DNA from 3 places in the Bradyrhizobium sp. WSM4874 genome. Region 1 is predicted to be linked to each of the others. Evidence: predicted binding sites of a transcription regulator. Region 1 holds the regulator's gene; each other region holds the start of a gene.
What was found. Region 1 encodes LexA, which represses DNA repair genes until DNA is damaged. Its sites were predicted from a motif close to TGTTCNNNNTGTGTTCNG; they were not measured.

Region 2: recA (recombinase RecA) is a predicted target of LexA. The motif match lies at 7,091-7,108, and genes of this name have one in related genera.
Region 3: AC0L3P_RS12570 (ATP-dependent Clp protease adaptor ClpS) is a predicted target of LexA. The motif match lies at 6,509-6,526, and genes of this name have one in related genera.

The regions. Positions count from the first base shown of each region.
Region 1 covers NZ_JBVVPR010000002.1:92,928-103,000, forward strand. Annotated here, with positions in the region: gene AC0L3P_RS02755 (glutamine--tRNA ligase/YqeY domain fusion protein) at 1-1,496, shown strand, start outside; gene AC0L3P_RS02760 (nuclear transport factor 2 family protein) at 1,506-1,892, shown strand; gene AC0L3P_RS02765 (DUF2171 domain-containing protein) at 1,977-2,210, shown strand; gene AC0L3P_RS02770 (ComEC/Rec2 family competence protein) at 2,306-4,588, shown strand; gene AC0L3P_RS02775 (GAF domain-containing protein) at 4,598-5,539, opposite strand; gene AC0L3P_RS02780 (hypothetical protein) at 5,763-6,197, opposite strand; gene lexA (transcriptional repressor LexA) at 6,660-7,361, opposite strand; gene AC0L3P_RS02790 (molybdopterin molybdotransferase MoeA) at 7,538-8,749, opposite strand; gene AC0L3P_RS02795 (hypothetical protein) at 8,977-9,168, opposite strand; gene AC0L3P_RS02800 (HAD family hydrolase) at 9,338-9,970, opposite strand; gene AC0L3P_RS02805 (alpha-hydroxy acid oxidase) at 9,979-10,073, opposite strand, start outside.
Region 2 covers NZ_JBVVPR010000006.1:170,722-180,794, forward strand. Annotated here, with positions in the region: gene alaS (alanine--tRNA ligase) at 1-630, opposite strand, end outside; glycine riboswitch at 853-942, shown strand; gene gcvT (glycine cleavage system aminomethyltransferase GcvT) at 1,087-2,235, shown strand; gene gcvH (glycine cleavage system protein GcvH) at 2,247-2,615, shown strand; gene gcvP (aminomethyl-transferring glycine dehydrogenase) at 2,872-5,736, shown strand; gene recA (recombinase RecA) at 5,928-7,016, opposite strand; gene AC0L3P_RS08910 (hypothetical protein) at 7,267-7,434, shown strand; gene AC0L3P_RS08915 (DUF2798 domain-containing protein) at 8,137-8,394, opposite strand; gene AC0L3P_RS08920 (hypothetical protein) at 8,663-8,869, shown strand; gene AC0L3P_RS08925 (DUF6894 family protein) at 9,056-9,289, shown strand; gene AC0L3P_RS08930 (hypothetical protein) at 9,298-9,552, opposite strand; gene AC0L3P_RS08935 (hypothetical protein) at 9,657-9,968, opposite strand.
Region 3 covers NZ_JBVVPR010000009.1:200,044-210,116, forward strand. Annotated here, with positions in the region: gene AC0L3P_RS12540 (hypothetical protein) at 1-18, opposite strand, end outside; gene AC0L3P_RS12545 (selenium-binding protein SBP56-related protein) at 96-1,496, opposite strand; gene AC0L3P_RS12550 (dihydrodipicolinate synthase family protein) at 1,815-2,756, opposite strand; gene AC0L3P_RS12555 (methyl-accepting chemotaxis protein) at 2,881-4,962, opposite strand; gene AC0L3P_RS12560 (enoyl-CoA hydratase) at 5,082-5,852, opposite strand; gene AC0L3P_RS12565 (MarR family winged helix-turn-helix transcriptional regulator) at 5,864-6,349, opposite strand; gene AC0L3P_RS12570 (ATP-dependent Clp protease adaptor ClpS) at 6,559-8,277, shown strand; gene AC0L3P_RS12575 (tannase/feruloyl esterase family alpha/beta hydrolase) at 8,299-9,960, opposite strand; gene serA (phosphoglycerate dehydrogenase) at 10,038-10,073, opposite strand, start outside.

The DNA of each region.
Region 1 (10,073 bases):
CGGGCCGCTGCCATCTGCGCTTCGACGACACCAACCCGGTCAAGGAAGAGCAGGAATATATCGATTCCATCCAGGCCGACGTGCGCTGGCTCGGCTTCGACTGGGGCAAGAACCTGTTCTTTGCCTCGGACTATTTCGACCGCCTCTACGAATGGGCGGAGCAGCTGATCCGCGACGGGCTCGCCTATGTCGACGACCAGACCCAGGAAGAGATCCGCGCCTCACGTGGCACGCTGACGGAGCCCGGCAGGAACTCGCCGTTCCGCGATCGCACCGTGGATGAAAACCTCGACCTGTTCCGTCGCATGAAGGCGGGCGAATTCCCGAACGGCGCGCGCGTGCTGCGGGCCAAGATCGACATGGGTGCGGGCAACATCAATCTGCGCGATCCCGTGCTGTACCGCATCCTGCATGCGCACCATCCGCGCACCGGGACCAAGTGGAGCATCTATCCGAGCTACGATTATGCGCACGGCCAGTCGGACGCCATCGAAGGCATCACGCACTCGATCTGCACGCTGGAGTTCGAGGATCACCGGCCGCTCTATGACTGGTTCATCGAGAAGCTGCCGGTGCCGTCGAAGCCGCACCAGTACGAATTCGCGCGGCTGAATTTGACCTACACGCTGCTGTCGAAGCGCGTGCTGACCCAGCTCGTCCGCGAGGGCCATGTCGCTGGCTGGGACGATCCGCGCATGCCGACGATGGCTGGGATGCGCCGCCGCGGCGTGCCGCCGGCCGCCCTTCGCGAGTTCGTCAAGCGCATCGGCGTGGCGAAAGCCAACAGCGTCGTCGACGTCGGCATGCTGGAATTCTGCATCCGTGAGGAATTGAACCGCACGTCGCAGCGGCGCATGGCGGTGCTGAAGCCGCTCAAGGTCGTGATCGAGAACTATCCGGAAGGGCAGACCGAGGAGCTCGAGGCGATCAACCATCCGGACGATCCCTCCGCCGGCACCCGCAAGATCACGTTCGGCCGTGAGCTCTATATCGAGCAGGACGACTTCATGGAGAACCCGCCGAAAAAGTTCTTCCGTCTGTCGCCGGGCAACGAGGTGCGGCTGCGCTACGCCTATTTCGTCAAGTGCACCGGCGTGATCAAGAACGATGCCGGCGAAGTGGTGGAGCTGCGTTGCACCTACGATCCCGCGACCAAGGGCGGCAACGCGCCCGATGGTCGCAAGGTCAAGGCCACCATGCACTGGCTGTCGGCGGCAACATCCGTGCCCGCGGAAATCCGCGTTTACAACCAGCTGTTTGCCAATCCGAGCCCGGACGCCTCGAACTTCGCCGCCGACCTCAATCCGCAGTCGCTGGAGATTCTCGCTGATGCCCGCGTCGAGGCATCGGTCGCGGAAAGCAATTCGACCGAGCCGATGCAGTTCGAGCGCCAGGGCTATTTCGTGCGCGACAAGGACTCGACGCCCGGCAGACCGGTATTTTCCAGGACCATCGGTCTGCGCGACACGTTCGCGAAGGAAGTTGCCAAAGGCTGAGGGACCGCAATGAGCGACGAAGCCGACGCCGTCGTTTCCGCCGTGATCGCGAAGTGGCGCGCCGGCTTCGCCACGCTCGACGCCGCGGCCCTCTCGTCTCTGTATTCGAAGAATGCCTTCTTCTTCGGCTCCAATCCGAAGCTCTACCGCGGCAGAGATGGCGTCGCCGACTATTTCAACGGCCTGCCGCGCTGGCGCCAGCCAGCTGCGGTGTTTTCGGAGGTGAAGGCGGCGCAGGCAGGTCCTGACCTCATCAACATGGGCGCAACCATCTCGTTCGACCTCGCCGGCGAGCGCCCCGATCTCGTGGTCAAGATGAGCTGGGTCATCATTCGCGAGCACGGCGACTGGAAGATCGTCAATCACCATGCTTCGTCGCAGGCGCCGCTGATCTGACCAGAGGGCACACAACTTCGTCATTCTCGTGAGAGAACGAACGTGCTTCCTGCGCGTTGGAGTGGGCCCAACAAGGAACCCACCATGCAGAACATCGCAGAGCATATGGAAGTCATCGGCGCCGACGGCGTCCACATCGGCACCGTCGACAAGGTCGAAGGCAATCGCATCAAGCTGACCAAGAAGGACAGCGGCGAGGGCAGCCACAAGGGTCACCACCACTTCATCGATAAGGGCCTCGTCGCCGAAGTCGAGGGCAACAAGGTTCGGCTGTCGGCCAAGGCCGATGTCGCCGTGACGATGGAAGAGGAAAAGTAGCGGTAGCGCCCTTTCGTTCCTGATCCGTACCGCTATCCGTCCGCCTGCACGTTCCGGTAGCTTCTGACTTCGTTGCGTATCATCGAGTGCAGGGAATGGCGGAGCCGGGCCGGCCGGTACGGTCGCAGGGGATCGCGGGGACGTGGCCCGCGGGCCGCGCCGCGTCCGCGGGCGGCCTCGCGCCTGCAGGCTTCGACTTCTTCTGGACATCGCTGGTTGAGACCTTGCGCGCGTGGCTACGCGCCGAGGCTGGCGCCGGGCGGCTGTTGCCGTGGGTGCCCGTCGCGTTTGGCTGCGGCATCGCGCTTTATTTCTCTGCTGATCACGAGCCGGTGCTGTGGGTCGTTGCAACGACCGCCATTGCGCTCCTGCTTGGCGCGGCTCTGTTGCGGCGGAGCCGGCTGTTCGCCCCGGCCATCATGATCGCGGCGGTCGCGACCGGCTTTGCCGTCGCGACCTGGAAGACGGCGCGCATCGCCCACCCGGTGCTGGCTAAGACGCTCTATTCGGTGTCGTTGTCGGGCTTCGTCGAAGCCCGCGACATCCGCGAGCGCACCGATCGTTTCGTGCTGCGCGTCACCGCGATGGAGGCGCAGCGGAGCGACGTGAGGCTCGAGCGCGTACGCCTGTCGGTCCGCAAGGGCACCGCGCCGGAGGTCGGCAGCTTCGTTCAGCTGAAGGCACGGCTGATGCCGCCGCTCGCGCCGGTACGGCCCGGCAGCTACGACTTTTCGCGAGACATGTTTTTCCAGGGCATTGGCGCCTCCGGCTTCGCGATGGGCGCCATCACGGTGGCGGCGCCGCCTGAGGCCGCCGGCTTGCGGCTGCGTTACGCGGCCTTCATGCAAGGCCTGCGCGATGCGATCGATGCCCGCATCCGGGCGACGCTCGACGGCGACAACCGGGCGATCGCGACCGCGCTGCTCACCGGGCGGCGCGATGCGATCACCACGCCCGTCAACGACGCGATGTTCATCTCAGGCCTCGGCCACGTGCTCTCGATCTCCGGTTATCACATGGCCGTCGTTGCCGGTGTCGTGTTCTTCGCGGTCCGGGCGCTGCTCGCTCTGATCCCGGGATTGGCGGCCGGCTTCGCCATCAAGAAATGGTCGGCCGCCGCCGCGCTGGTCGCCGCTGCGTTCTACCTGCTGCTGTCGGGCGCGGAGGTCGCCACGCAAAGATCGTTCTTCATGACCGCGGTGGTGCTGATCGCAGTGATGGTCGATCGCCGCGCCATCACCTTCCGCACGCTTGCTGTCGCCGCGCTGATCGTGCTGGCGGTCGCGCCGGAAGCGCTGGTGCATCCGAGTTTTCAGATGTCGTTTGCGGCAACGCTGGGGCTGGTGGCGCTGGTGCAGATCGGCATGCCGAATTTGTTTGCCTCGCCGGACCATTCGGCGACCGCGCGCATTGCGATGTGGGGCGGCCGCGAGATCGCGATGCTGTTCATGGCTTCGCTGATTGCGGGACTTGCGACCACGCCCTATGCCGCGTTCCACTTCCACCGTGTCACGCCGTTCGGGGTGCTCGCCAATCTCGGCGCGATGCCGGTGGTCTCGGCACTGGTGATGCCGGCAGGACTGTTGGGGCTGCTTGCGGCGCCGTTCGGGCTCGACAGCGTGTTCTGGTGGCTGATGGGAATCGGCATCGACTGGATGGTCGCGGTCTCGCGATGGGTCGCGGCATTGCCGGGCGCGGTCGGCCGCATCCCGGCGTTCGGGATCGCGCCGCTGATCGCGGCGAGCCTGGGAATCATCGTGCTGGGACTGTTGCGCACGCCGCTGCGCTGGTCGGGCGCACTGGTGCTGCTGGCTGCGATCCTCTGGGGACTGTCGTCGCGGCAGCCCGACATCCTGATTGCCGGGGATGGCGCGAGCGTCGCCGTGCGGGGCAGGGACGGATATCTACACCTGATCAGGACGAACAAGGACAGCTTTCTGCTCAAGGAATGGCTCGCTGCCGACGCCGATCCGCGCGATGCCGGCAGAGCCTCGCTGGCCGATGGCGTGTCCTGTGACGAATCCGGCTGCGTGACGCCACTGGCCGACGGGAGGCTGGTCGCACTGGCACTGCGCGTCGACGCTCTCGCGGACGATTGCAGTCGGGCCGCGCTGGTGGTGACGACACGTCCCGCGCCGCCCGATTGCGCGGCGATGGTGGTCGATCGGCAGCGGCTCGCCAGCCAGAGCGCGCTGGCGCTGACGCAGCGTGGTGACGGTTTTGTGGTTCAGGCGGTGAGGGCGAGAGGCACGAGCCGCCCCTGGTTACCGGCCGGCGCCGGCGAGGGTGATTTCGACGGCAGCCTTGCGCCTAAGACGACCGCGCCCCGCACCAAGGACGCAACGCCGGCGGAGACCGACTTGCAGGCCGACGATTGATCGGATCGGTTACAAGTACCAGGCCAGCACGGCGTCGAGCCTGGAATTGCCGATGACCGGCAGGGCCACCATCCGGCTCAGTCCGGCTGTGCAGGCTTCGAAACCGGCGACCGAGCCGTCATGCGCGAGCTCATTGTTGAGCGCGGGCATGCCGGTCGCCCAGGCCCCGCCGATGCTGCCTTCGCCTCTGGCAATGGATTTTTCCGCATAGAGCGCGGCAAGGTCGGTCTGCGCGCTGCAATCGCCGGCGCGGAACACCAGTGCCGAGTGGGTCTCGTTCGGGATCCAGATTTCGAAGCGTCGCGCAATCGGCGTGGCCTGCGCGGAGAGGAATGTCAGGACCCAGGTCTGGTCCGTGCCGGTCCGATAGGGCACGCCGACGCCGCAATTGATCCCGACCTTGGCTGCGTCCTCCCAGCGCAGAAAACTCCTGGCGTCGTGCAGGTTCTTGATGATCAGCGGCAGCCCCGCCTTCCAGGTGCGGCCAGGCAGGCCAAAGCCGCGAGGAAATTTAGTGTGGCGGGAGTTGAATTCGAACATGTCGGCGGTGCCATAATAGCCATCGACGAGCCCCATCTCGTGGGAAGCATCTGGGTCGTTGTGCCAAAGCTCGATCGCCCCGACATGCGCTTCGTCGTCGCCGCAGAACAGCACCATGACGGCTTGCAGGAATTCACCCGCAAACACCGGCACCGCGACGCCGCAGGTGAGGCCGGCCGCGAGCGCCTGATCGGTCCGTTTGAAATAGGAGTTGGCGAATTTGGTGAGGATCACGGGGTGGCCCGCGGCCCAGGCCTTGCCCGGAAGTCCCTCGTCATACCCGAAGTGCAGCTCTTCGCTGACGGCCTTGAACGCGGACAGCCCTTCGTCGTAGAGGCCGCCGCCAAACTTCAGCCGCATGCGCGTCCGATCGGGCACCCAGAGTTCAACGACGCGAAGGAAGGTTTTCATCGAGCGTGTCCGCCGTCTCAAGCCCTGACAGCATCGGTCATTTGGCTGCGAAGCGGACGTTCAAACTTCAGGCAGGGCGGCTCAAACTTCGTGCGGCGGAGAGGTGCAAGGGCTTGGTCCATCCGATTGGATTTCGCGGACGCAAGCCACACCATCTCGCCGGCCGCGGCCGGCGATGGCAATTCAATCCTGACCCCCGACCTCGTAGCCGGAGGCGGCTGTGTCAGCCGATCGGCAGGTGCGTGACGGTCGGCGGCCGGTCGGCGACGATCTGCGCCTTGTGCTCGCGCTCGGCCACCGACTGAGTTACCGGCAGTTGCAGCACGGTCGCGCGCTGGCCTTCGACGAGCTGCGTCACCAGCACATATTTGCCGTCCGGGAATTCGATCGCATCATGATGGCGGTCGGGAATGTGCGGATCGATCTTGCCGAACTTGCCCACGCGGGAATTGATGGTGCGCGTCCAGATCCAGCGATTGTCGTAACGGACGTCGTCGGCGAAGGCGAGCTCCGTCCCTGGCAGCAGGCAGACGGCAACAGACGGATCGGCTGCGGAGGCGAAGCCGCGCGTCGAGGTGCCGCGGAAGCTTGTCGTGACGATCGTCTCGCCGACTTCGGCGGGGCGCGACGCGACGGCATGCAGGCTGTAGTCACACATCGGGTGCTCCTCATGCTGGGATAGCTACCCGCGTCTCTTATCGAGGCGCAGGCCTCTATCAGAGTGGAAGCACGAACGCTCTGCTTGGTTGTGGGCAAATCTGCGGCTGGCTTCTGCAAGCCGCGATCACATTATCTTTCCCGAATTCAATAGGAACAAAGCCCGTTGCGATGCATTCGGGAGGCGCATGCGCGAACATTGCCGGCTTGTCTGCAACGGTCGAACTTGATCGCTGGCCGGTGTTTCCTCGAACACTCGAGCCGCGAAGCGGTGCTGTTTGAAGCGGTGCCGTTTCCGTGGGCGTCGCGAGGAGCCAGCGCCGGAGGAGGGGCAGGATAGTCTGTGCAGAACCAGAACGACTATCCAGCCGGAGCGGACGATGATCCGCTCCAATCTCTGACCGGCGATGCCGGTGGAAGCGCGCGAGGCGCCAAGCACTTCCGGTATGAAGCACTTCCGGTATCAGTACTTCCGGTAAAGCCCGATCAGCTTGCCCTGAATCTTCACCCGGTTGGGCGGCAGGATGCGGACCTCATAGGCCGCGTTGGCGGGCTCGAGCGCGATCGAGGCACCGCGACGGCGGAAGCGCTTCAGCGTCGCTTCCTCGTCGTCGATCAGCGCCACCACGATGTCGCCGGTATCGGCGCTCTCGTTGCGCTGGATCAGTGCCATGTCGCCGTCAAGAATGCCGGCCTCGACCATGGAATCGCCGCGCACTTCGAGCGCGTAATGCTCGCCCGAGCCGAGCATGTCAGGCGGTACGCTGATGGTATGGCTGCGGGTCTGCAACGCCTCGATCGGCGTGCCGGCCGCGATGCGGCCCATCACCGGCACCGCGACGGGACGCTCGCCCTCGTCAGCCGACAGGCTGGAGCTCGCACGCACCTTGCCGAGATTGCCCTCGATGACGCTCGGCGTGAAGCCGCGCCGGCTGCCTGCGGCTGCCTGGAGCTCCGGCAGCTTAATGACTTCAATCGCACGGGCGCGGTTGGGCAGGCGTCGGATGAAGCCACGCTCCTCGAGCGCCGTGATCAGGCGATGGATGCCTGACTTCGAGCGCAGGTCGAGCGCATCCTTCATCTCGTCGAAGGAGGGCGGCACGCCGCTTTCCTTCAGACGTTCACTGATGAACCGCAGAAGCTCGTATTGTTTGCGCGTTAACATCTCGACCAAAGTCCCCCGGTTGATGTCGTCCGATTCCGAGACGCTGAATTCGGCAATAAGCCGCTACATGCTCGAAACAAATCATGAACGGACACTATATGTTCGATACATGTTCCGCAACTGCTTAATTTACCGTGAACAGAGCAAAGTTCGCGGAACGCGCGTTGCCGAGGCGCTCAGACGGGGAGCCGCAGCACTTCGCAAGCCGTGCCAGCTTCGGCCTTCGGCGCGAACGGAGCGCGCACGAGAAGTACCTGTGCTGCAGCGAGATTCGCAAGCAGCGAAGAGTCCTGATGATTGACGGGAAGAACGACGCGTGTGCCGTCGTCACGCTCCTCCAGATGCGCGCGCAGATAGTCCTCGCGCTGGTCGTTGGCGCCGACGTCGCGGCCGAGCACGGCGCTTTCACGGCGATGGTGAATCACAGAACGGCCAGACAGGGCGCGAATCAGAGGCACCAGGAACAGGAAAGCGCACACGTAGGACGACACGGGATTGCCCGGCAGGCCGATCACACCCATTGTGCCGAGCCGACCGTGCATCATCGGCTTGCCTGGCCGCATCGCGATTTTCCAGAACGCCATCGCGATGCCTTCGTCCCTCAGTGCCTGCTGGACCAGATCGTGGTCGCCGACCGATGCGCCGCCGGTCGTGATCAGGATGTCGGCGCCGCTCTCGCGGGCGCGGCGGATGCCGGTGGTGGTGGCCTCCAGCGTGTCGGCGGCAATACCGAGGTCGATGGTCTCGGCGCCCTCGCTGCGGGCGAGCGCGTGCAGGGCGTAGCCGTTGGAATAGACGATCTGGCCGTGACCGGGCGTGGTGCCCGGCATCACCAGCTCGTCGCCGGTGGCGAGAATCGCGACCTTCGGACGCCTGAAAACGGCAAGGCGCGGATGGTTCATCCCGGCGGCGAGCGCGAGGTCGCGCTCGGTGAGACGGCTTCCCTTGCGCAGGAGCACGTCGCCCTCGCGGAAATCGACGCCGGCGGGACGGATGTGCCGTCCGGCGATCGCGGCTTCCTTGATCGTGATACGCTTGCCGGCGGCGACCGTGTCCTCCTGGATCACGACGGCGTCCGCGCCACCGGGAACGACGCCGCCGGTGAAGATCCGCACGGCCTCGCCGGCGCCGACCGTCCCCGCGAACGGTCGGCCTGCCGCGACTTCGCCGATGACGGTGAGCTCCGAATCGATCGTCGCGGCATCGGCCGCGCGCACCGCGTAGCCGTCCATCGCGGACATCGCCTGCGGCGGCTGCGTGCGTCGCGCCGCGACGTCACGCGCGAGCACGCGATGGTAGGCCTCGTCGAGGGAAATCATTTCTTCGGGCAGCGGCTCTGCACCCGCCAGCACCGCGGCAAGCGCGTCAGAAACCGGCATCAAGGCCACGGCGAAAACTCCTGCTCGGCACGTTCGGGCGAATGTTCCGCAAGTCTTCTAGCCGAGCGCGGGCGCAGAGGCAAAAACGGCTGAGCGAGCGCAGTCATCCCGCCGCTTCACATTGTTCCGGAAGGCAGGATCAAGCGCGTCGCGGCATGATCCGAAGAACCTGACAGATCGGCAGGAGAGTGGTCATGGTAAGACGAGAACGACGTGCGCCCCCCGGCCTGTACCGATCAGCTCCCTGCCTGCCCGGGAGTTACGTCGGGCGCCTTGGGTCCTTGATCCTTGTCGGGTAGCGGATCGGCTTGGGATTTCAGGTCGGCGGCCTTGCTCACAAGCTTGGCGGAAAGGTCCGAATCTGAAGTTGTCCTGGCGAATTCAAGAAGAAGAGAGGCTTGCTTGGTGAGGTAGGTTTTGCCCAGCACGATGATGCATCCGTCCGTAGAAGTCCCAACGGACTCTAAGAGTCCGGAAGGCGGTATTCCGTTCCCGGAACTCTGTACAAAAATGCACAAAGTGATCGGGTTCCTCAATTCCTTCAAAATTGGTCCCGTCGGGCCGTGCCGCCGTGGGTTTCGCGACAAGGGCTCCTCGTCAAATGCCCAATGCCTTCAATGCGTTCCCGACGTCACGCGGCGAAGTCACATGCACGGCCGTCAAGCCGCGCGCCCGCGCTCCCTCGATGTTTTCGGCAAGATCGTCGAAGAACACGATGCGCCCGGCGGGTACGCCGATCGCCGCAATGACGTGGTCGAAGGCCTCCGCATCCGGTTTGCGCAAGCCGATGCTGGACGACAAATAGAGCTCGCGGAAATGGCCGAGGAGGTCGGCATATTCCCTTGAGAAATGGTCCACGTGCGGCCGGTTGGTATTGGAGAAAGCGTAGAGCGGCATCTGCTTCGCTGCCCGCGGCAGCAGCTCGGCGATGTCAGGCATTTCGCCGGCGAAAATCGCGTTCCAGCCTTCCAGGAACTGCGCGTCCGAAATGCCGATTCCGAGCGAGGCTCGCAATGAGGCGAAATAGTCCTCATCGCTGATCTTCCCCATCTCGTGCAAACGATAGGCTTCGCTGTCCCGCACATAGCGCGCGACGAGGGATTCGGGCTTGCAGCCGGCATGTCCCGACCAGCAGGCGATGGCCTTGGAGAAATCGATATCGAGCACCACGCGGCCGAGATCGAACAGAAGCGCATCCGCGCTGCCGGGAGAGAGCGATGTCACCTGCATCCTTTCACTCAGTATCGATATGGCTCGTGATCGAACAGCGGAAACGCGCTGAACACGCTGGGCGCGTTGGTTGCGGTCGCCTGGTGCAGGCAGGATTTGTTGA
Region 2 (10,073 bases), on a different contig from region 1:
CTCGTACTGCATGAAGACGAGATTCCAGAATTCGAGGAAGCGATCGCCATCCTCCTCCGGGGAGCCCGGCGGCCCGCCCCAGATGTGATCGCCGCGATCGATGAAGATCTCCGAGCACGGGCCGCACGGGCCGGTGTCGCCCATCGCCCAGAAATTGTCCGAGGTCGGGATGCGGATGATGCGATCCTCGGAGAAGCCCGCGATCTTCTTCCACAGTCCGGCCGCCTCATCGTCGGTGTGGTAGACCGTGACGAGTAGCTTGTCCTTCTTCAGACCGAATTCCTTCGTGATCAGCGTCCAGGCCAGCTCGATCGCGCGCTCCTTGAAATAGTCGCCGAACGAGAAGTTGCCGAGCATCTCGAAGAAGGTGAGATGGCGCGCGGTGTAGCCGACATTGTCGAGGTCGTTGTGCTTGCCGCCGGCGCGCACGCATTTCTGCGAGGTGGTGGCGCGCTGATAGGGCCGCTTCTCGACGCCGGTGAAGACGTTCTTGAACTGCACCATGCCGGCATTGGTGAACATCAACGTCGGATCGTTGCGCGGCACCAATGGCGAGGACGACACGATCTCGTGGCCGTTCTCGGCAAAGAAGTTCAGAAAGGTCGACCTGATCTCGTTGACGCCGCTCATGTTCATCCAATCGGGTGTGCTTGCACCCGCCTTCAAGCCATCCAAACCGCGAGTTTGGGCTGATATCTGCGGGTCAAAGCGCTTTTAGACAAGGCCAGCTTCGCTGTCCAGAAACTGTGCAGACAGATCAAGGCGTTGCCGCAGTCGCGTAATCCGTTGGAAAGCCGCCGATGCCGCGTTGACAGGCTTGGCCGGCCTGTGGTCTTTACCCATCTGTATCGTACGGCCACGTCGGGAGAGACCGGCACTGGTAGCCGGCGCCGAAGGAGCAACCGCCCCGGAAACTCTCAGGCAAAAGGACCGCGTGGCTTTGACAGCATCTGGAAAGAGGCGCCGACGGGCTTAAGTCCCGGACAGCGTCCGCCGACGGGATAATACTCTCAGGCACAGCGACAGATGGGGCTTCGACTGGTGTCCACGGGAAATCCTTCCCGGGGAACCGCCGAGGGCCCCCCGATGCTTGCGCGTGACGACAAAGAATCCCTGAAACGCACCCCCCTTTACGACCTGCATGTCTCGCTCGGCGGCAAGATGGTGCCGTTCGCGGGCTATGACATGCCCGTGCAATATCCGGCCGGAGTCCTGAAGGAGCACCTTCATACCCGCAATGCGGCCGGCCTGTTCGACGTCTCCCACATGGGCCAGCTCGCACTCAGGCCGAAGTCGGGCAAGGTCGAGGACGCCGCCTGCGCGCTGGAACGGCTGGTGCCGCAGGATATTTTGGCGATTGCGCCGGGCCGGCAGCGCTACGCCCAGTTCACCGATGCCGGGGGTGGGATTCTGGACGATCTGATGGTCGCCAATTTCGGCGATCACCTCTTCCTGGTCGTCAACGCCGCCTGCAAGGCCGAGGACGAGGCGCATCTGCGTGCGAATCTCTCGGACACCTGCGTCATCGATTCGCTGGCCGACCGCGCGCTGATCGCGCTGCAAGGGCCGAAGGCGGAATCCGCGCTGGCGAAATTATGTGCAGAGGCGCCCGCCATGAAGTTCATGGATTCCGACCCGCACAAGGTCGCCGGCCTCGACTGCTTCGTCTCGCGCTCCGGCTATACCGGCGAAGACGGCTTCGAGATTTCGGTTCCTGCAGGCGATGCCGAATGGCTCGCCAGGGCCCTGCTGGACAATCCCGACGTCATGCCGATCGGGCTCGGCGCCCGTGACAGCCTGCGGCTCGAAGGCGGGCTTTGTCTTTACGGCCACGACATCGATACCGCGACCACGCCGGTCGAGGCCGCACTGGAATGGTCGGTGCAGAAGAGCCGCCGCACCGGCGGCGCACGCGCCGGCGGCTTCCCGGGCGCGGCAAAGATTCTGGCCCATTTCGATCACGGCGCATCCCGCCGCCGTGTCGGCCTGCGCACCGAGGGCCGCGCGCCGGTGCGCGAGGGCGCGCTGCTGTTTGCGGACGCGACCTCCGGCGAGCCGATCGGAAAGGTCACCTCGGGCGGTTTCGGCCCGAGCCTGAATGCGCCGGTCGCGATGGGCTACGTGCCCACCGCATCGAGCGCGATCGACACAAAGCTCTTCGCCGAGGTGCGCGGCCAACGCCTGGCCGTGCAAATCGCCGCCATGCCCTTCGTGAAAAACACCTACAAACGCTGAGGACTAAGAAAATGACCACGACGCTCTACTCCTCTGACCACGAATGGCTCGCGATCGACGGCGATGTCGCGACCGTCGGCATCACCGACTACGCGCAGTCGCAGCTCGGCGACGTCGTGTTCGTCGAATTGCCCAAGCTCGGCCGCACGCTGAAGAAGGCGGAAGCCGCCGCCGTCGTGGAATCGGTCAAGGCCGCATCGGACGTCTACGCGCCCGTGACGGGCGAAGTGCTCGAGACTAACGCTGCGCTCGCCGCCGAGCCCGCGCTGGTGAACTCGGCTGCGCAAGGCGCGGCCTGGTTCTTCAAGATCAAGATTGCCGACAAGAGCGAGCTCGGCGGCCTCATGGACGAGGCGGCGTACAAGGCCCACACGGCGTGAGGAGGCGAGCCATCTCCACACACTCACCTGTCATGCCCCGCGAAGGCGCAGGGCTACCGCATGAGAGTGTACGCGATGTTTCCACAACGTCATGGCCGGGCTTGTCCCGGCCATCCACGGCCTTCGCGCGGCACCAAGAACGTGGATGCCCGGGACAAGCCCGGGCATGACGAGTTTGTGGCACGGACGTGCCATGCGATTACCCCCGCGCCTGCGGGGCACGACGACGACAGATGACCTGAAGCGAGGACCCATGATGACCGCGCACCGCAAATCCAACGGCGACACCACCAGCTTCGTTCGCCGCCACATCGGCCCCTCGGCACGCGACGTCACCGCGATGCTCGAGGCGGTCGGCGCGAACAGCGTCGATGCGCTGATGGCGCAGACGCTGCCGGCCTCGATCCGGCAGGCCGCCCCGCTCGATCTCGGCAAGCCGCTCAGCGAAACCGAGGCGATCGCGCATATGGGCGAGCTCGCCGCCCAGAACGAGGTCTTCACCTCCCTGATTGGCCAAGGCTATTCCGGCACGATCTTGCCTGCGGTGATCCAGCGCAACATCTTGGAGAACCCGGCCTGGTACACAGCCTACACGCCCTACCAGCCCGAGATCAGCCAGGGCCGGCTCGAGGCGCTGCTCAACTTCCAGACCATGATCTGCGATCTCACCGGGCTCGACGTCGCCAACGCCTCGCTGCTCGACGAAGCCACCGCGGCGGCGGAAGCGATGGCGCTCGCGGAGCGGCACTCGAAAGTTGAAGCAAAAGCCTTCTTCGTCGACAAGGACGTGCATCCGCAGACGCTCGCGGTGATGCGCACCCGCGCGGAGCCCCTGGGCTGGACCCTGGTCGTCGGCGATCCCCTCACCGATCTCGACAAGACGGACGTGCTTGGCGCGCTGCTGCAATATCCGGGCAGTTCAGGCGCTGTGCGCGACCTCAGGCCTGCGATCGCCAGCCTGAAGGCCAAGGGCGCGCTCGCGATCATCGCCGCCGATCTCCTCGCCCTGACACTGCTCGCCTCGCCCGGCGAGCTCGGCGCCGACATCGCGATCGGCTCTGCCCAGCGCTTCGGCGTGCCGATGGGTTATGGCGGGCCGCACGCGGCCTACATGGCGGTGCGCGATGCGCTGAAGCGTTCGCTGCCCGGCCGCATCGTCGGCCTCTCCGTGGATTCGCGCGGGATGCCTGCCTATCGCCTCGCGCTGCAGACCCGCGAGCAGCACATCCGCCGCGAGAAGGCGACCTCCAACATCTGCACCGCGCAGGTGCTGCTCGCGGTGATCGCCTCGATGTATGCGGTCTATCACGGCCCCGAAGGCTTGACGCAGATCGCGCGCAATGTGCATCGCCGCACGGCCGTGCTGGCTGCAGGCCTGCGCAAGCTCGGCTTTGCGCTGCAGTCCGACAGCTTCTTCGACACACTAAGCGTGGACGCCGGCGCGAAGCGTGCCGAGATCGTCGCGCGCGCGGCCGCCGAGAAGATCAATCTCGGTATTGGTGAGAGCGCTCTGCGCATCGCGCTCGACGAGACCACCACGCCTGCGACGGTGGAAGCGGTATGGCGCGCCTTCGGCGGCCAGCTCGCGTATGCCGAGATCGACGCGACCACGCGCGAGGCGCTGCCGGAAGCGCTGAAGCGCGCGACCTCCTTCCTCACCCACCCGGTCTTCCATGCGCATCGCTCGGAGACCGAGATGCTGCGCTATATGCGCAAGCTCAGCGATCGCGACCTCGCGCTCGACCGCGCGATGATTCCGCTCGGCTCGTGCACCATGAAGCTGAACGCGACCACCGAGATGATGCCGCTGACCTGGCCGGAATTCGGCAGCCTGCACCCGTTCGCCCCGCGCGAGCAGGCGAAGGGTTACTACGCGCTGTTCGCGCGGCTGGAAAAATGGCTGTGCGACATCACCGGCTATGACGCGATCTCGCTGCAGCCGAATTCGGGCGCGCAAGGCGAATATGCCGGGCTGCTCGCGATCCGCGGCTATCACGCGGCGCGTGGCGAGACGCATCGCAAGATCTGCCTGATCCCCTCCTCCGCCCACGGCACCAATCCGGCCTCGGCCGCGATGGTCGGCATGGACGTGGTGGTGGTCGCCTGCGAGAAGAACGGCGACGTCGACGTTAACGATCTCCGCGCCAAGGCCGAGAAGCATTCGAACGACCTCGCCGCTGTCATGATCACCTATCCCTCGACCCATGGCGTGTTCGAGGAGCATATCCGCGAGATCTGCGACATCGTGCATGGCCATGGCGGCCAGGTCTATCTCGACGGCGCCAACCTCAATGCGCAGGTCGGCCTTAGCAGGCCCGGCGATTACGGCGCCGATGTCAGCCATCTCAACCTGCACAAGACCTTCTGCATCCCGCATGGCGGCGGCGGCCCGGGCATGGGCCCGATTGGCGTCAAGGCGCATCTCGCCCCGTTCCTGCCGGGGCATCCAGCGGCGAACGGGGATGTGCCGGTCGGCCCAGTCTCGGCAGCGCCGTTCGGCTCAGCCTCGATCCTGACCATCTCCTACATCTACATCCTGATGATGGGCGGCGAAGGCCTCAAGCGCGCCACCGAGATCGCGATCCTCAACGCCAACTACGTCGCGGCACGGCTCGATGCGCACTTCCCGGTGCTCTACAAGAACGAGAAAGGCCGCGTCGCGCATGAGTGCATCGTCGATCCCCGCGCGCTGAAGACGACCTCAGGCGTCACCGTCGACGACATCGCAAAGCGCCTGATCGACTACGGCTTCCATGCGCCGACCATGAGCTTCCCGGTGCCGGGCACGCTGATGATCGAGCCGACCGAATCGGAATCCAAGGCGGAGCTCGATCGTTTCTGCGATGCCATGATCGCGATCCGGAAGGAAATCGCCGAGGTCGAGGCCGGCCGCTTCAAGATCGAGGCGTCGCCCTTGCGCCACGCCCCGCACACCGTGCACGACATCGCGGACGACGATTGGAAGCGCGCCTACACCCGCGCCGAAGGCTGCTTCCCCGCGGGCACCTCGCGCACCGACAAATACTGGAGCCCGGTCGGCCGCGTCGACAACGTCTATGGCGACCGCAATCTGGTGTGCTCGTGCCCGCCGGTGAGCGATTACGCGGAAGCGGCGGAGTAGGAATAGGGCGCGACCAATGAGCGGCTCTCGCGATCCCATCGCCACAGCCGCTCGTTTGTCAGTTCAGCTTCTTAGGATGGGTAGAGCGAAGTGAAACCCATCACCCCACACAAAACGAAACAGGCGCCGAAGACGTCGGCAACTCAACGTCCTCAGCGCCCGCTCCTCGCGAAAAACTTTACTGTTGAAGTTTACTCGTCCGCCGGCTCCTCGCCGTCGGCATCACGCTCGGGGCTGCCGGCGAGAATCTGCTCGGCGATCAGGCCGGAGTTCTGGCGGATCGAGGTTTCGATCTTGGCGGTAATGTCGGGGTTGGCCTTCAGGAACGCTTTCGAATTCTCGCGACCCTGGCCAAGGCGCTGGCTGTCATAGGAGAACCAGGCGCCGGATTTTTCGACGATGCCGGCCTTGACGCCGAGATCGAGGATCTCGCCCATCTTGGAAACGCCCTCGCCGTACATGATGTCGAACTCGACCTGCTTGAAGGGCGGCGCCAGCTTGTTCTTGACGACCTTGACGCGGGTGGTGTTGCCGACCACTTCGTCGCGCTCCTTGATCGCGCCGATGCGGCGGATGTCGAGGCGGACGGAGGCATAGAACTTCAGCGCGTTGCCGCCGGTGGTGGTTTCCGGCGAGCCGTACATCACACCGATCTTCATGCGGATCTGGTTGATGAAGATCACCATGGTATTGGACTTGTTGATGGAGGCCGTCAGCTTGCGCAGCGCCTGGCTCATCAGCCGAGCCTGCAGACCCGGCAGCGCATCGCCCATCTCGCCCTCGAGTTCGGCCTTCGGCACCAGCGCCGCAACCGAATCGATCACCAGCACGTCGACCGCGCCGGAGCGCACCAGCGTGTCGCAGATTTCCAGCGCCTGCTCGCCGGTGTCCGGCTGCGAGATCAGGAGTTCGTCGATGTTGACGCCCAGCTTGCGCGCATAGACCGGGTCGAGCGCGTGCTCGGCGTCGATGAAGGCGCAGATGCCGCCCTTCTTCTGCCCTTCCGCCACCGTGTGCAGCGCCAGCGTGGTTTTGCCCGAGGATTCCGGCCCGTAGATCTCCACGACGCGCCCCTTCGGCAGGCCGCCGATCCCGAGCGCGATATCGAGCCCGAGCGAACCCGAGGAGACCGCCTCGACATCCATCGAACGGTCGTTCTTGCCGAGCTTCATCACCGAGCCCTTGCCGAACTGCCGCTCGATCTGGGAAAGCGCGGCGGCCAGAGCTTTACTCTTGTCCATGGAAGATCCTTCGACGATACGCAGGGCAGTGGTGGACATTGGGTCGTGCTCCTTATGGCGAGGATTCGCTAGAGGGACAAACGGCTGGCGAGGCGGCGCGGCGATAAAATCAATGTACCCTATTTGTTCTAGGTTCGCAATATGTTCTTTTGCGGATTTTGGTGCTGCCTGACGCGCATCAAAGACGGATGATCCGCGCGCCGTCAGAATTCCGTAATCCTGCGGCACCGAACCTTTCGCGGCCTGCGGTCTTCTCTTGGATGGGACCGCAACTCTGGGGACCTTAGTCATGACGAACAACACGCATCACGATACGAACCGGCGCAATCCGCTGCTGGAGGCGGCGCGGGAAGAGATGATCAAGTTCGAGCGCAAGGAAAACGAGTTCCGCAAGAAAGATCGCCAGGAGCGTGCCGCCGAGCTCCATTTGCCGCTGGACGCGATCAAGGTTCATTAGGCAACCACGACGAGGGCTTTAGGGGCTGACCGAGGCCGCCTGCCGGCTCGGGCAGGTGGTGGCGGGTTCGCCAGCGGCAACGCGCCGGTGACGATGCCGAAGCGTCCGCCCGCTGATCTCAAGGAATCGGTACGGGAATCGGGATTCGCATGGCCTGTGGAGGCGGGTCCGAGCTCGTATGGTATCCCAATACTACCAGTAAATCGTTGATTGGACGATGGAATTTGTAGGCGGGCTACTGTGCATGGGGTTGTTTTCGCGTTTTTGAAAGGCGCGCATGGGCCTTTCGACCCCGAGCCGTGTCCCGGCACCCAACACCGCCTACAGCAGAACCAGCAACCCGATGCCGATCACCAGCACTACGAAGCCAGCCGCCGTCGCGGCGGCGAATGACCGCTCTACGTTGTCCATGATGCCACCCCGTTGCCGGCACGCCACGTTTCCCCCATGGCAGCACCGTCGCTGCGGAATCTCGCCTGCGGTTGTGTCCTGAGTTGTGCGAACGGATGTCGAAATTGGGACCGGTGCAGGACCAGTGTGCGGCCCCGAGCTCTGGGCCTTCGCTGCCGCCGTCGCCTTGTCAGGCTGTCGTAAGCTGAGCCGGCTATGGTCCCCCGGCTATGGTGTTGCAGCCCAGCACCTCAGCCTCCAATAACCTTTTCCCCGCTTGGCTCTCCAAGCGGGGTTTTTTCATGCCGGTTTTCATGCCGGCCGGCCGGTTTGCGAACCGCCCTCCTCCTGCGTCAGCCGCAGCGAGAAGGCGCGGATTGCAGGCGCCGCCAGCAGCACGATCGGCAGCATCGCCGCCCATGCGATCAGCCACGACACCAGCCAATGCGCGAGGAACTCCAGCGCGTTCCCTGCGGGAAGGCTGGCGATGCCCGCGGCGACCAGCGAGGTCAGTCCGGACTGGATGATTCCGAACACGAAATGAGAATAGCGGCGGGGAATGCCCAGCATGATGCGCCCATGTTCCTTAGCCTCATCGGGCCAAGCAAGGCACATGCCGCCGCGCGCCGGACGACGCCGTTGCCCGGTCCAGGAACTCTGTTCATGGCCGGAGAACCACGGGAGAGGCCTCGCGCCGCCGCCGGGCGGCCGGCGCTTTTCGAATTTCGATTTCGTATGTTTCGGAGCGCGTGCGCTCGCGAGATAGCCGTGAGCGATCCGGGGCTTACCGACAGATTTAGCTTCCCCTGGAATATTATGCCGCCCAGCATTGTTTGCAGTGATGGAAGTGAATCGTGGGAGAGGCCATGAATCACAGGGGCGTCGAGTTCACCGTCGCCAAGACGGCACTTGGCAGTGGCAGTTCCGGATCGGCGAGCAGATCAAGACCGGCAGGACCGAGACCAAGATCGATCTCTTGGCGATCCGGCGGGTGCAGCTCCGCATCGATCGGGAGCTGAAGGCGATCGGGCGCGAAACCGCCTGAACGGCCGGACCGAGATCGTCGGCGGGATGGCGCCCCTGCGCGCTGCAGCCGCCATGACAGCAGGGCGCGCGGCGTCCATGGGGGCTATTCCGTAGCCGCCCGGAATTGATCTGCCGATGGTTTGGGATTGGACTGCCGCGATTATGGCCGTGGGGACTGAGCCATCAGGCGCGATCGGTGCGAACCATGCCGCTCTACTTTTTTCGAATCCGGAACGGCAGCTATTCCGGCTGTGCCGACCAGGCGTCGGAATTTGCAAATCGCGATTTGGCCTGGAAGGAGATGACCAGCGTCTGCGCCGACATGGCCGCCGGCATCGCCCGCAAGCTCCAGGAAAATTCCGAATGGCACATGGAGCTGCTGGACGAGGCTAAGGAGCCCGTGTTCCGGATCCGCATCACATCCGAAACCTTCGAATAGGGGCCGGCCTAATCCGCGCTGGGCAGGCGCCGCATCGTGAATTCGATGTCGCCGCCGGGCAGCTCGCGCCAAGTCTCGACCGCGCTCATATAGCCGGCCTTGGGGTAGCGGGCGAAGAAAGCCTGCGCCCTCTCCCGCGCCGCCGCGCGCGGCAGCGTGAAGGTCTCGCGCAGATAGCCGTCGCCGGCCGTCGCGCCGGGCTTGCCGCCCATCTTGCGCCGGCGCGCCATCCGCTCGGCGAGATCCCGCGGACGATCGGCCATGTTCTGCCCTCCTCGACGCAATACGCTCCCGCGCAATGTAGGAAGCAGGCCGATCAAAGAGGAGTCCCGGCCGGAGGCATCAGCGGCCTCCGACGAGGAGAAGGTCAATTGGCAGTCGTGCCGGATTTCTTCTTCGGCGCACCAGTTGCGGCCGACGCCTTTGGCGCCGTCGGCTGTTTCGGCGGGTCGGAGCGCATGCCGCCCCAGGGATCGTTGGAGGCCTTGGAGTCCGGAATCTTCTTCAGCGTTTCCTTGTAGGCCTTCTCACGCTCGGCTTCCGCGGCCTTCTCCTCTGGAGTCTTGCTCGGACCGTCCTGCAGCAAGTTGATATTGGGCATTTGCGCATAGGCCGGTCCCGCCAGCACGGTCGGTCCGGCCAGGACAGCCAGCACCGCGGCCATACGGAAAAGCTTCATCATTGACTCCTTGATTATCCATGGCGGCGCGGATCGTCCGCGCCTTGTCACCCCTGTCATTACCGCAAGGGCCGCTCGACCCGCTAGAGCCGGTCCGATCTGCAC
Region 3 (10,073 bases), on a different contig from region 1:
GGCGAGCGGCCAGCCCATTCCCGGATTGACCCCGTGATAGAGACCGCTCGCAACAAGAGCGAGCCACAGCCAGCCCTGGCTCGCGTGTGCCCAATCTAGGCCGACGGGTAGCAAAAGGAGTCCGTCGAACAATCGCCGCCCTCCAGCCTAATCTGGTGCGCACGATATCCGTCGGGGAAGCTCACGAAGTAGTTCTTGTCGAGCTCGAGGCCACCATTGTGACCGACATTGGCCATGACTTCCACACCCGGAACGCCATCGGGATAGAACTGGTCATCCCAGGTGGAATAGAGCGAATTGGTCCAGTACACCCGCCTGCCGTCCCGGCTGATCTCGACCATCTGCGGACCGGCCGCAAATGCCTTGCCGTTCGGATGGGGGGTGCGGCGCGCGATGCCGCCGATGTGAACCGAGCCCGCAAGCTTCGGCTTTCGCGGATCACTCACGTCGTACTGGCGCATTTCACCCGTGCCCCAGCACGAGACATAGAGAAAACGATCATCCATCGACAGATCGATGTCGGTCACCAGCGGCGGCACGGCGCCAAAGCCCTGAAGCAGCGGCGGGAGCTTCTCCTTTGGCGCAGGCTCGGGAGGGATCGTCGCCGTCTTCTCCGCATGGAATTTCCCGCCTTCGCGCCACCAAGTCCAGATCGATGCTTCGAGATTCGTGGTGTCGACCACAACGCCTACGAAGCCGTATTCGCGAACCGGATCGTGCGCCGGCCGTACCTCCAGCGCCATCTGATGATTGGCGCCGAGGTCGATAGTCTGCACGTTGCGACGGGCGCGAAGATCCCAGAAGTGGAGACGATGGCCATATTTGTTCGCCAGCAGATCTTCCGCGACGATCCCGTTCTCGAACTGCGGCGGCAACGCCCATTCACTCGTCACCATGTAGTCGCGCGGCAGGTTCCACCAGAAATCATAGTGCAGCGTCTGCGGACCGCGGTCGATCTCCCATCGTCCAAGGACCTCGAACGTCTCGCAATCCATGATGAAGACGCCTGGAGGCCCGTTGGTGCCGTCCTTGCCGCCGCCGCCGAGCGTGCTCACATAGACGCCGTCCGGCCCGCAATGGATGGTGTGCGGCCGCGAATAGCCGGTCTTTTTGAAGACTTCCTCGGGCTCGATGATCTTGTGGATTTTGGCTTTGGTCGGATCGGGCTTGGTATCGATGATGTAAATCCGCGACGAGCGCAGCCCGGGGATGATGAGATAGCGCCGCTCGATGAAGGCATGCCCAGTGAGCGGCGACAAGGCGGAGGAGCAGGCATTCCAGCCGAAGTGATGAAACTCATCGCCCTTGTTGGGCATCGTCACGGTGTGGACGATCTGGCTGTAGGTCGGCGATCCCGGCTTGACGTCGATGACCGCGAGAGCATCCGGTTTTGAAAAATCCGGACTGAGCAGCAACGTGTAGGCAAAGTTCTCGGCAGCTGCTTCCATCGCAAGCTTGGGCGATGCGTGAAAGGTGGGATCCGGCCTCATCGTCATGGCACTGCCTTCCTGTTTCGTTGGTTCGCACCAACCTGCTTCGGAATAGCGGCATAATGAAGAGTTGTTGCTCGATGTCTCGATATGCTCCGCGGGCCTGGTTGGCGAGCGTACAATATGTCATCGCCGGGCTGCGCGAAACCGCCCGAACCGCGTTAATTCGACGCTTTCAGCCGGATGGAAGCTGGCGGGATCAGGCCAGGGCGCGCACCTCACACCGTGCATCACACTCAGTGTCGTCCCGGCCTAGTGCGCAATCGCGCACGGGAGGCGGGACACATAACCTTCGGGCGCGCTTGTCCAGGACGCCGGCAGAGGCTACTTCCCCCACCTCAACGCCAGCGCATCGCGCTCCTTGGCCAGCTCCAGCAGCCCTGCCCGCGTCGCCGGATGCAGCGGTTGCAACGGATGCCGCACCGTGTCCGACTTGATCACGCCGCCGGCCTGCATCATCGCCTTGCAGGCGATCAGGCCGCACTGGCGGTTTTCGTAGTTGATCAGCGGCAGCCAGCGTTCGTAGGCGGCTTTCGCCTCTTGGCGTTTGCCGGCGAAATAGGGATCGACGATCTGGCGGATGCCGTCGGGGTAGCCGCCGCCGGTCATCGCGCCGGTGGCGCCGGCATCGAGATCGGCGAGCAGCGTGATCGCTTCCTCGCCATCCCAGGGACCCTCAATATCGCTGCCGCCGGCCTCGATCAGGCTGCGCAGCTTTGACGCGGCGCCCGGCACCTCGATCTTGAAATAGCGGATGTTGGAGAAGTCGCGCGCCAGCCGCGCGAGCAACTCGACCGACAGCGGCGTACCGGCGACAGGCGCATCCTGGATCATGATCGGAATATTGATCGCGCCCGACAGCACCTTGAAGAATTCGACGACGCCTTTCTCGGGTACGCGGAAGGTTGCGCCGTGATAGGGCGGCATGACCATCACCATGGCGGCACCGGCCGCCTCGGCCTGCTGGCTGCGCGCGGCGCAGACGGCCGAGCTGAAATGCGTGGTGGTGACGATCACGGGAACGCGGCCCGCGACATGCTCCAGCACCGCATGCATCACGGTCTCGCGCTCGGCATCCGTGAGCACGAACTGCTCGGAAAAATTGGCGAGAATGCACAGACCGTTCGAGCCTGCGTCGATCATGAAATCGATGCAGCGGCGCTGTCCGTCGAGGTCGAGCTCGCCGCGCGCGTCGAAGATGGTGGGTGCGACCGGGAACACGCCGCGATAGGGGCGCTGGGCCTTGTGTTGGGGCGTGACCGGCATCGAACTCTCCATCCCTGATATCTCTTACATGTGCCGCAACGCTCGCGCAGCATCACAGATGTAGCCGCCGCGTGCATCGGCGGCAATGCCGATCGCGCGACGGTGGGACGGAAGATTGTCGAAGTTATGCGGTCCTCACCGCGCCCAAAAAGCTCTCGACCGCTACGCGGAGACGATCGGCGTCGGCGGACATTTTCGTCACGGATACCGACAGGACCGAACCGGCATTGCCCGTCTCCTGGTTGAGCCTGGCGACGCTGCCGATGGTGTCGGTGACCTCGCGGGTTCCCTGCGCGGCCTGCTGGAAGTTGCGGGAGATCTCGGTGGTGGCCGCGCGCTGCTGCTCGACGGCGGCGGCGATCGCCGTCATCTTCTCGTCGATGCCGCTGATCGCGCCGCCGATCGCGCGGATGGCAGTGACCGCCTGGCCGGTCGCGCCCTGGATCTCCGCGACCTGGCGGGAGATCTCTTCGGTCGCCGTCGCCGTCTGCGAGGCGAGGCTCTTGACCTCGCCGGCGACCACGGCGAAGCCGCGACCGGCCTCGCCCGCGCGCGCGGCTTCGATGGTGGCGTTCAGCGCCAGCAGATTGGTCTGCCCTGCGATGGCGTTGATCATCTTCACGACCTCGCCGATGCGGCCAGCTGTCTGATCGAGGATCTCGACCGTCGCATTGGTCTGCGCTGCCTGCGACACGGCTTCGCGGGCCTCGCGGGCGCTGGCCTGCACCTGCGCGGAGATCTCGCCGACGGACGCCGAGAGTTCTTCGGTCGCGGCCGCGATGGTCTCGAGATTGTTGGTGGCCTGTTCGGCGGAGGACGAGACCGCCGCGGTCTGGCTGCTCGATTCCGAAACCAGCGAGCGCACGTCGGTCGCGGTGGCATCCAGCTCCTTCGTCGACGCGGCAACGCTGTGAATGACGGCTTGCACGGTGTCGTCGAAACTGCGGCAAGCCGCATCGACGGTGCCGGAGCGGGCGAGCTGCAGCGCCTGCTGCGCTTCGCGTTCCCGGCCCAGGCGTTCCGCGGTCGCGGCACTCTCGCGCAGGCTTTCGAGCGCGGCCGCCATGGTGCCGAACTCGTCGGGATACCTGGATTGCGGGACGGGCGTCGCGTAGTCGCGGGCGCTGATCTTGGCGATCGCATCCAGGATGGCGCGCACGGGGCGCATGAGGCGATTGCGGACCACGTAGACGCCGGTCAGGGTCACGGCCAGCGCGAGCAGGAACGCGAGCGACTGCACGACGAGATTGGTGAGCGCCTTGGCCTGTACCGTTTCCGCCCGGACGATCGACTGGTCGAGCGCCTTGTTCGCCACCGCGACGATGGACGCGAAGGGTGACTGACAAAGCGTATTCCATTCCGCGGCGGGCATCGCGGGCTTGCCACTGCCGTCAAAATTCTTGGTGAGCTCGCCTATCTGCTTGAGGGCGCCGTCGGTCTTGGTCTTCGCGTCCGTCGCGGCCGTCACCAGCTCCGCCGCCACGCCGGGCGCAGCCAGCAACTCGGCCATGCCCGCCCAGCCGGAGGTGATCGTGCCATCCCATTGCGCCACTGATCGCTTCTGAGCGTCGTCGAGCGGCTTGCTGCTGTTGACGTTGGAGCGAAGGGACGAACAATGGATTCCATAACGATCGCGCACCTGCCAGGCGAAGCGCCGGACCTGGATCATGCGGGCGATGAAGGGGTCGTCCATCCAGGCACGGTTCGACACCGCGGTGGAGGCGAGGTTGGCCGTCTCGATCACCTTGGTGACGGCATCGTACCAGGAGTTGGTCCGCTCGATCTTGCGTTCGGCGCGCGGGCGCTTGGCTTCGTCGTAAAACAGCTGGAATTGCGGGGAGGCGGCGCTCCAGCCTTGCTTCAATGTGCCAGAGAGTTCGTCGCGGCGGGCGAAGTCGACGGTGGCAAGCGCGGCGCCGATCGCGTCATAGCCGCCCTGCTCGGCCTTCTCCGCCGCCTCGAGTTTGGCACGCGGATCATCCTCGCCGAGGATCGCGCTCTGGGCATCGCCGCGATTGTTGCGCAGCGCCAGCACGCCATGGAAGATCGCCTTGTCGGCGGCGGCAAGCCGCGCGGTCTCGAGGCTGTCGCTGTAGCGGCCGAACGCTCCGACCATCTGGATCGCCGTAGACGCCAGCGCACCCGCGGCCAGCAGGGCCATCAAGGTCAGCAGGAGCGAACTTACCGATTTCTTAAACATTGCCATGGTGTCGGGGCCTACGCTTTCTAGCGTCACCTTGCCCGCGACATGCCAATGTTCCGTTAAGGTTTTAATCGAATTGGCGTGAGTTTCCGACCCGACAAGCCTTCCTGCAGCCCCGGATCTCACGCAACCTTGGTGAAATCCGGCGGACGGCGTTCCGCAAACGCCGTGAAGGCCTCGCGCGCCTCGGCGGTGCGCAGGCGCAGTCCGAACTGCTCGCCTTCGGCATTCATCTGCGCGACCAGCGCCTCGCCATTGCGCATCAGCTTCTTGGTGGCGGTGAGCGCGCCGGCCGGCTGACGGGCAAGACGCTGCGCCAGCGCGAGCGCTTCGGTATCGAGTTTGTCGAGCGGCACCACGCGGTTGGCGAGCCCCCATTCCAGCGCGGACTTGGCCGGCACGGTCTCGCCGAGCGCGAACATCTCGTAGGCCCGTGCGTAACCGATGCGCGCGGGCATCAGCAGGCTGGAGGCGGCTTCCGGCACCAGCGCTAGGCTGACGAAGGGCGTCGACAATTGCGCGTTGTCGGCAAGCACGACGAGATCGCAATGCAGCAGCATCGTGGTGCCGACGCCGACGGCGCGGCCCTGCACCGCGGCGACCAAAGGCCGGGTGCACCGCGCCAGCGACTGGATGAAGCGCACGACGTTGCGGCTTCCTTCCGACTTGCCCGCTGCGACCGCGGCGAATTCGCCGACGTCGTTGCCGGCAGTGAACATGTCGCCTTCGCCACGGATCAGGATCACGCGGGCCGATGTATCGGACTCGGCGGATTCGATGGCATCGGCGAGCTTGCCGTACATCGCATCCGTCAGCGCGTTCTTCTTGTCGGGGCGCGCCAGCGTGAGTGTGAGAATTCCGCCGCTGTTCTCGATCCGGACGTGCTCGGTCATGGGTCTCTCCTCTATTCCTCTGGATCTCGCGAAAGCTCTGTTGGAAGTTCTCTTGAAAGCTCTCTTGGAAATTTGTCCTGAATGCTGGTCAGCCAGCGCGCGACGATATCGATCTCCGCACTGGTGAATCCGTCCGTCAACGCGGCGTTAACCTGTGCCGCGTTGGCCTTTGCCTGTGCGAGCGCTGCACGGCCCTTCGGCGTCAGCCAGACGCGCCAGGCGCGCCCGTCCTCCCGATCGGCCCGCCGCTCGATCAGCTTTGCAGCTGCCGTGCGGTCGACGAGGCCGGAGATGCCGGCCGGCCCCAGATCGAGCGCCGTGCCCGCCTCACCCATGAGCACGCCGTCCTGCTTGCCGAGAATGAACAGAAGCCCTGCCTGCGCCGGCGTGACCTCGCTCGAAGGCTGCGCCGCCATCCAGCGCTGCAAGCGCCGCTGTGCAACGCTCAGCAGGTAGATCAGCCGATGATGCCCCGCGCCGGCCTCCTTATTTCGCATGCGAAATAGATAATCGAAGCGGCTCGGAATGTCAAAGGACGGCAGGTGGATCGATGTACCGCGGCAGTCGTCGAGCAACAGGCCGCACCGGCGCACCAGGACCTCACCCACCAATCGCAATTAGGTGCCGCCGCAACGCTTGACGGTTGCCTCGTTTTGTGTTCCCTATTCGTTCTATTCAATCATAGATTGTCCCGGAGACTTTCGTGATGAACAGTATGCGTGGCCCGAACCAGCCGACCCAGCTCGTAATTCATAATGACGATGATACGCCGGACCAATTCGTGATGGATCTGCTTCGGCAGGTTTTCGGCAAATCAGACCGTGAAGCGACCGCGCTGATCACCCAGATCGAGCAGAAGGAAAGGGCGGTTTGCGGACCTTACCCCCAATCCGTCGCCGAAGCCCTTTTCAAATCTGCGCAACAATCCATCGGCCTGGCCGGCCATCAACTGCAGGTCACGCTTGAGGCGGTCACGACTCCTTGCGAACTCTGCGGCAAGCCGGAGGGACAGATGGACGTGCGTATCGGCAGCCGCACGGTCTGGCTGTGCAGCGACTGCATGCGTGCGGCGGATGAGCCCTCGAACGAACAAGAGGAAGATTTCGACTTTGCTTGCGACGTTCTCGACTGGCACCTTGCCACCACGGCGCGCAGCAAGCTCGTGACCACGATCCGCCAATTTCCCGGCCACATGCGGGTCGATCTCCAGGCCGCGGTCGACCGGCTCTTCGGCAAGGCCATCCGGCTGGTGGGATTGAACGAGGAGCAGCGCTACGAAACGCTGTCGATTCCACGACTGCTCAAGGAGGGCCGCTATGCGATCGCGATTGCCCCACTGCAATATTCCGACGTCGACGTAGGCGAGAAGAGCCCGGTCAAGTGTCTGGATAACGGACTATGGCTGTGTGAGCAGGATCATCTCCGCTATGCGGTCTTGCTCTGCGCACACCGCGAATACAGTCGCGAGCCCGGAATTCGGATCGAGATCCTGGTGCCTTCAGGTTCCGCAGGCGCGGCTCTCGTCCAGCAATGCTTCAATGAATTGGAAGAAGCCGTACAGGCTGCGCGGACCTATCGCGGCAAGATCCTGTCGCTCGACGCCGACTCCGACTATCGCGGTCGCTCGCGCGGCATCACGGTGCATCGCTTGCCGCAGGTCGCGCGCGACGAGGTGATCCTGCCGGAGCAGACCCTGCGGCTGCTCGATCGCAACGTTCTGACCTTCGTCAACACCCGAGACCAATTGCGCCGGCTGGGCCAATCGACACGCAAAGGCGTCTTGCTGTACGGGCCGCCGGGCACCGGCAAGACCCACACGATCCGCTATCTCGCAACGCATTTGCCGGGGCATACAACGCTGATCATCACGGCGGAGCAGATCGGTCTGCTCGGCGCCTATATGAGCCTGGCACGGCTGCTCCAGCCGTCGATGGTGGTGATCGAGGATGTCGATCTCATCGCCCGCGACCGCGATGACATGGGGCCGTGCGAGGAATCCATGCTGAACAAGCTGCTCAACGAGATGGACGGACTGAAGGAAGATGCCGACATCCTGTTCGTCCTGACCACCAACCGGCCGGAGGACCTCGAAGGAGCTCTCGCGGGTCGCCCCGGCCGCATCGATCAAGCCATCGAAGTGCCGCTACCCGACGAGACCGGCCGCGGCAAGCTGGTCCGGCTCTACGGCAAGGGACTGCCAATCGAGGACGCGGTCATCGCCGAAGCGGCCCGGCGCAGCCAGGGCACGAGTTGCGCCTTCATCAAGGAGCTGATGCGGCGGCTGGCGCAAGGAAGCATCGCGCGGGACGGCGGCAATACCGTGATCTCCGCCGATATCGACGAGGCGCTCGACGACATGCTGTTCTCCGGCGGCCGGCTCAACGCGCAATTGCTCGGCGGCGCGCAAGCCATGGCAACCGGCTGACGCTCCGAAGTGGCGTGCCTGCTACGGCGCGCACATGAAGCTCGACGCCTCCGTCACCGGGCCGCTCTTGTAGTGCGGCCAGGCCGGCCAGCGCCACAGCGGCAGCGCGCGAAGCGTCGCAAACGACGGCGCTTCGACCTTCTGCTCGGCGACTTCGAGGTCGCCGGGCGCCTTGCCCTTTTCGACCCAGTCGACTAGCGCGCTCAGCATGTCGACATTGGCCGGCGCGCCGGAGCCGACATGGTCTACCCCGGGCGCGGTGTAGAGCCGCGCGAACTCGGCCGTCTCGGCCTTGCCGAGCTTGCGTTCGACGTTCTCGAAATAGCGGATGCCGGCATAGGGGCTCTGCGCGTAGTCGGCCATGTGTTCGAGCACGATCAGCCGGCCGCCGCGGGCGCGGAAGCGGCTGAGGTCGGGGTTGGTGGAGTCCATCAGGCTGGAGACCTCGAGCAGCCGCGCCTTGTGCTGTTCGGGCTTATACGTTGTCACGTCGAGCTTGGGATCGCGTGCGAACACGTATTGGATGCCGCCGGCGCCGTAGATCCAGGCGATGCCGTTATTGGGCGCGGGCGGCTGCGCGGGAGGCGCCGTGCCGAGCCACCACGCGACCCAGCCGCCGGTCGGGCCAACCGCCGGCGTGTCCTCGCCCGACACGCCCCAGCCCGGATAATCATCGAGACCGTTGGCAAGCGGGAACGGGAATTTGTAGGTCGCATGCAGGGTGTCGATCGCCTTGATCTGCGCGTCGGTGAGGCACTGATCGCCGGTCTTGCCGCTCGCGCAACGCAGCGTCTCCGCCTTGAAGGCCGCCTTGCAGGAAACGGGGTCTTGCACCAGCGCGTCATCGGAGCCATCGGCTTTGTCGCAAGCCGCTCGCACCGCATCGCCCACGAGCTTCACCTGCGCCGGATTGATCCAGCCGTCACCCATGGTCGCGAGACCCGAGCGGGTGCCGGCATGCTGCAGGCCGACCCAGTTGATGACGGGCACGCGGGCAAAGATGCCGTCGAAATCATCGGGGTAGCGCTGGGCCATGGTGAGGCCTTCGCGGCCGCCTTCGGACGAACCCATGAAGTACATCTTCTCAGGTCTCTTGCCGTAGGCGCGCTGCATCAGCGTGACGGCGGCATCGCGCACCTTTTTGTAGGCGCGATGGGCGAAATTCTCGAAGGCTTCGTCGTTGAGCGCGAACAATTGCGGCGGCTCGCCCGGCTTGGACTCATGACCGGAATCGGTGCCGTAGGTGACGAAGCCACGCGCGAGCGGCGACGGCTTGTCGAAGGGGTAGGCCGGCGGCAGCGCCAGGCCCGTGATCAGCACGCCGTTGAATCCGCCGCCGCCATATTGCAGCGAGCGGCCGTTCCATTCGACGGGCAGATTGACCTGAAATCTGATCGGCGGCGCCTTGGGATCGGTGGGATCGATGTGGCCGAGCAGCTTGCAGAAGCCGGGATTGGCGGGCGTGACGCGCCCCGACGGCGTCGGGCCGCGTTCGGCGACGGCCAGTTGCGAGGGCGCCAGCAACGTTGCCGAATCGATCTTCACGGCGTCAGCGCCGCCGACGAGGCCCTTGCAGACGGTGTCCGCATCCTCAGTCAGCGTCACCGCTGAAGCGGAATTCGCGCCCAGCGCGCCCGCTGCGCCCACCAGCAATGCGCACAGCTTCACATGGATTTGCGCCATCGTTTCCCCCTGAGTTTCTGTTCGTTCCGCCAGCAGGCCGCATTCAAGGCGCCCTGCGGCCAGTCGTCAATGCAGTGCTAGTGCTCGAACACCAGCCGCGCGCCGACGGTGCC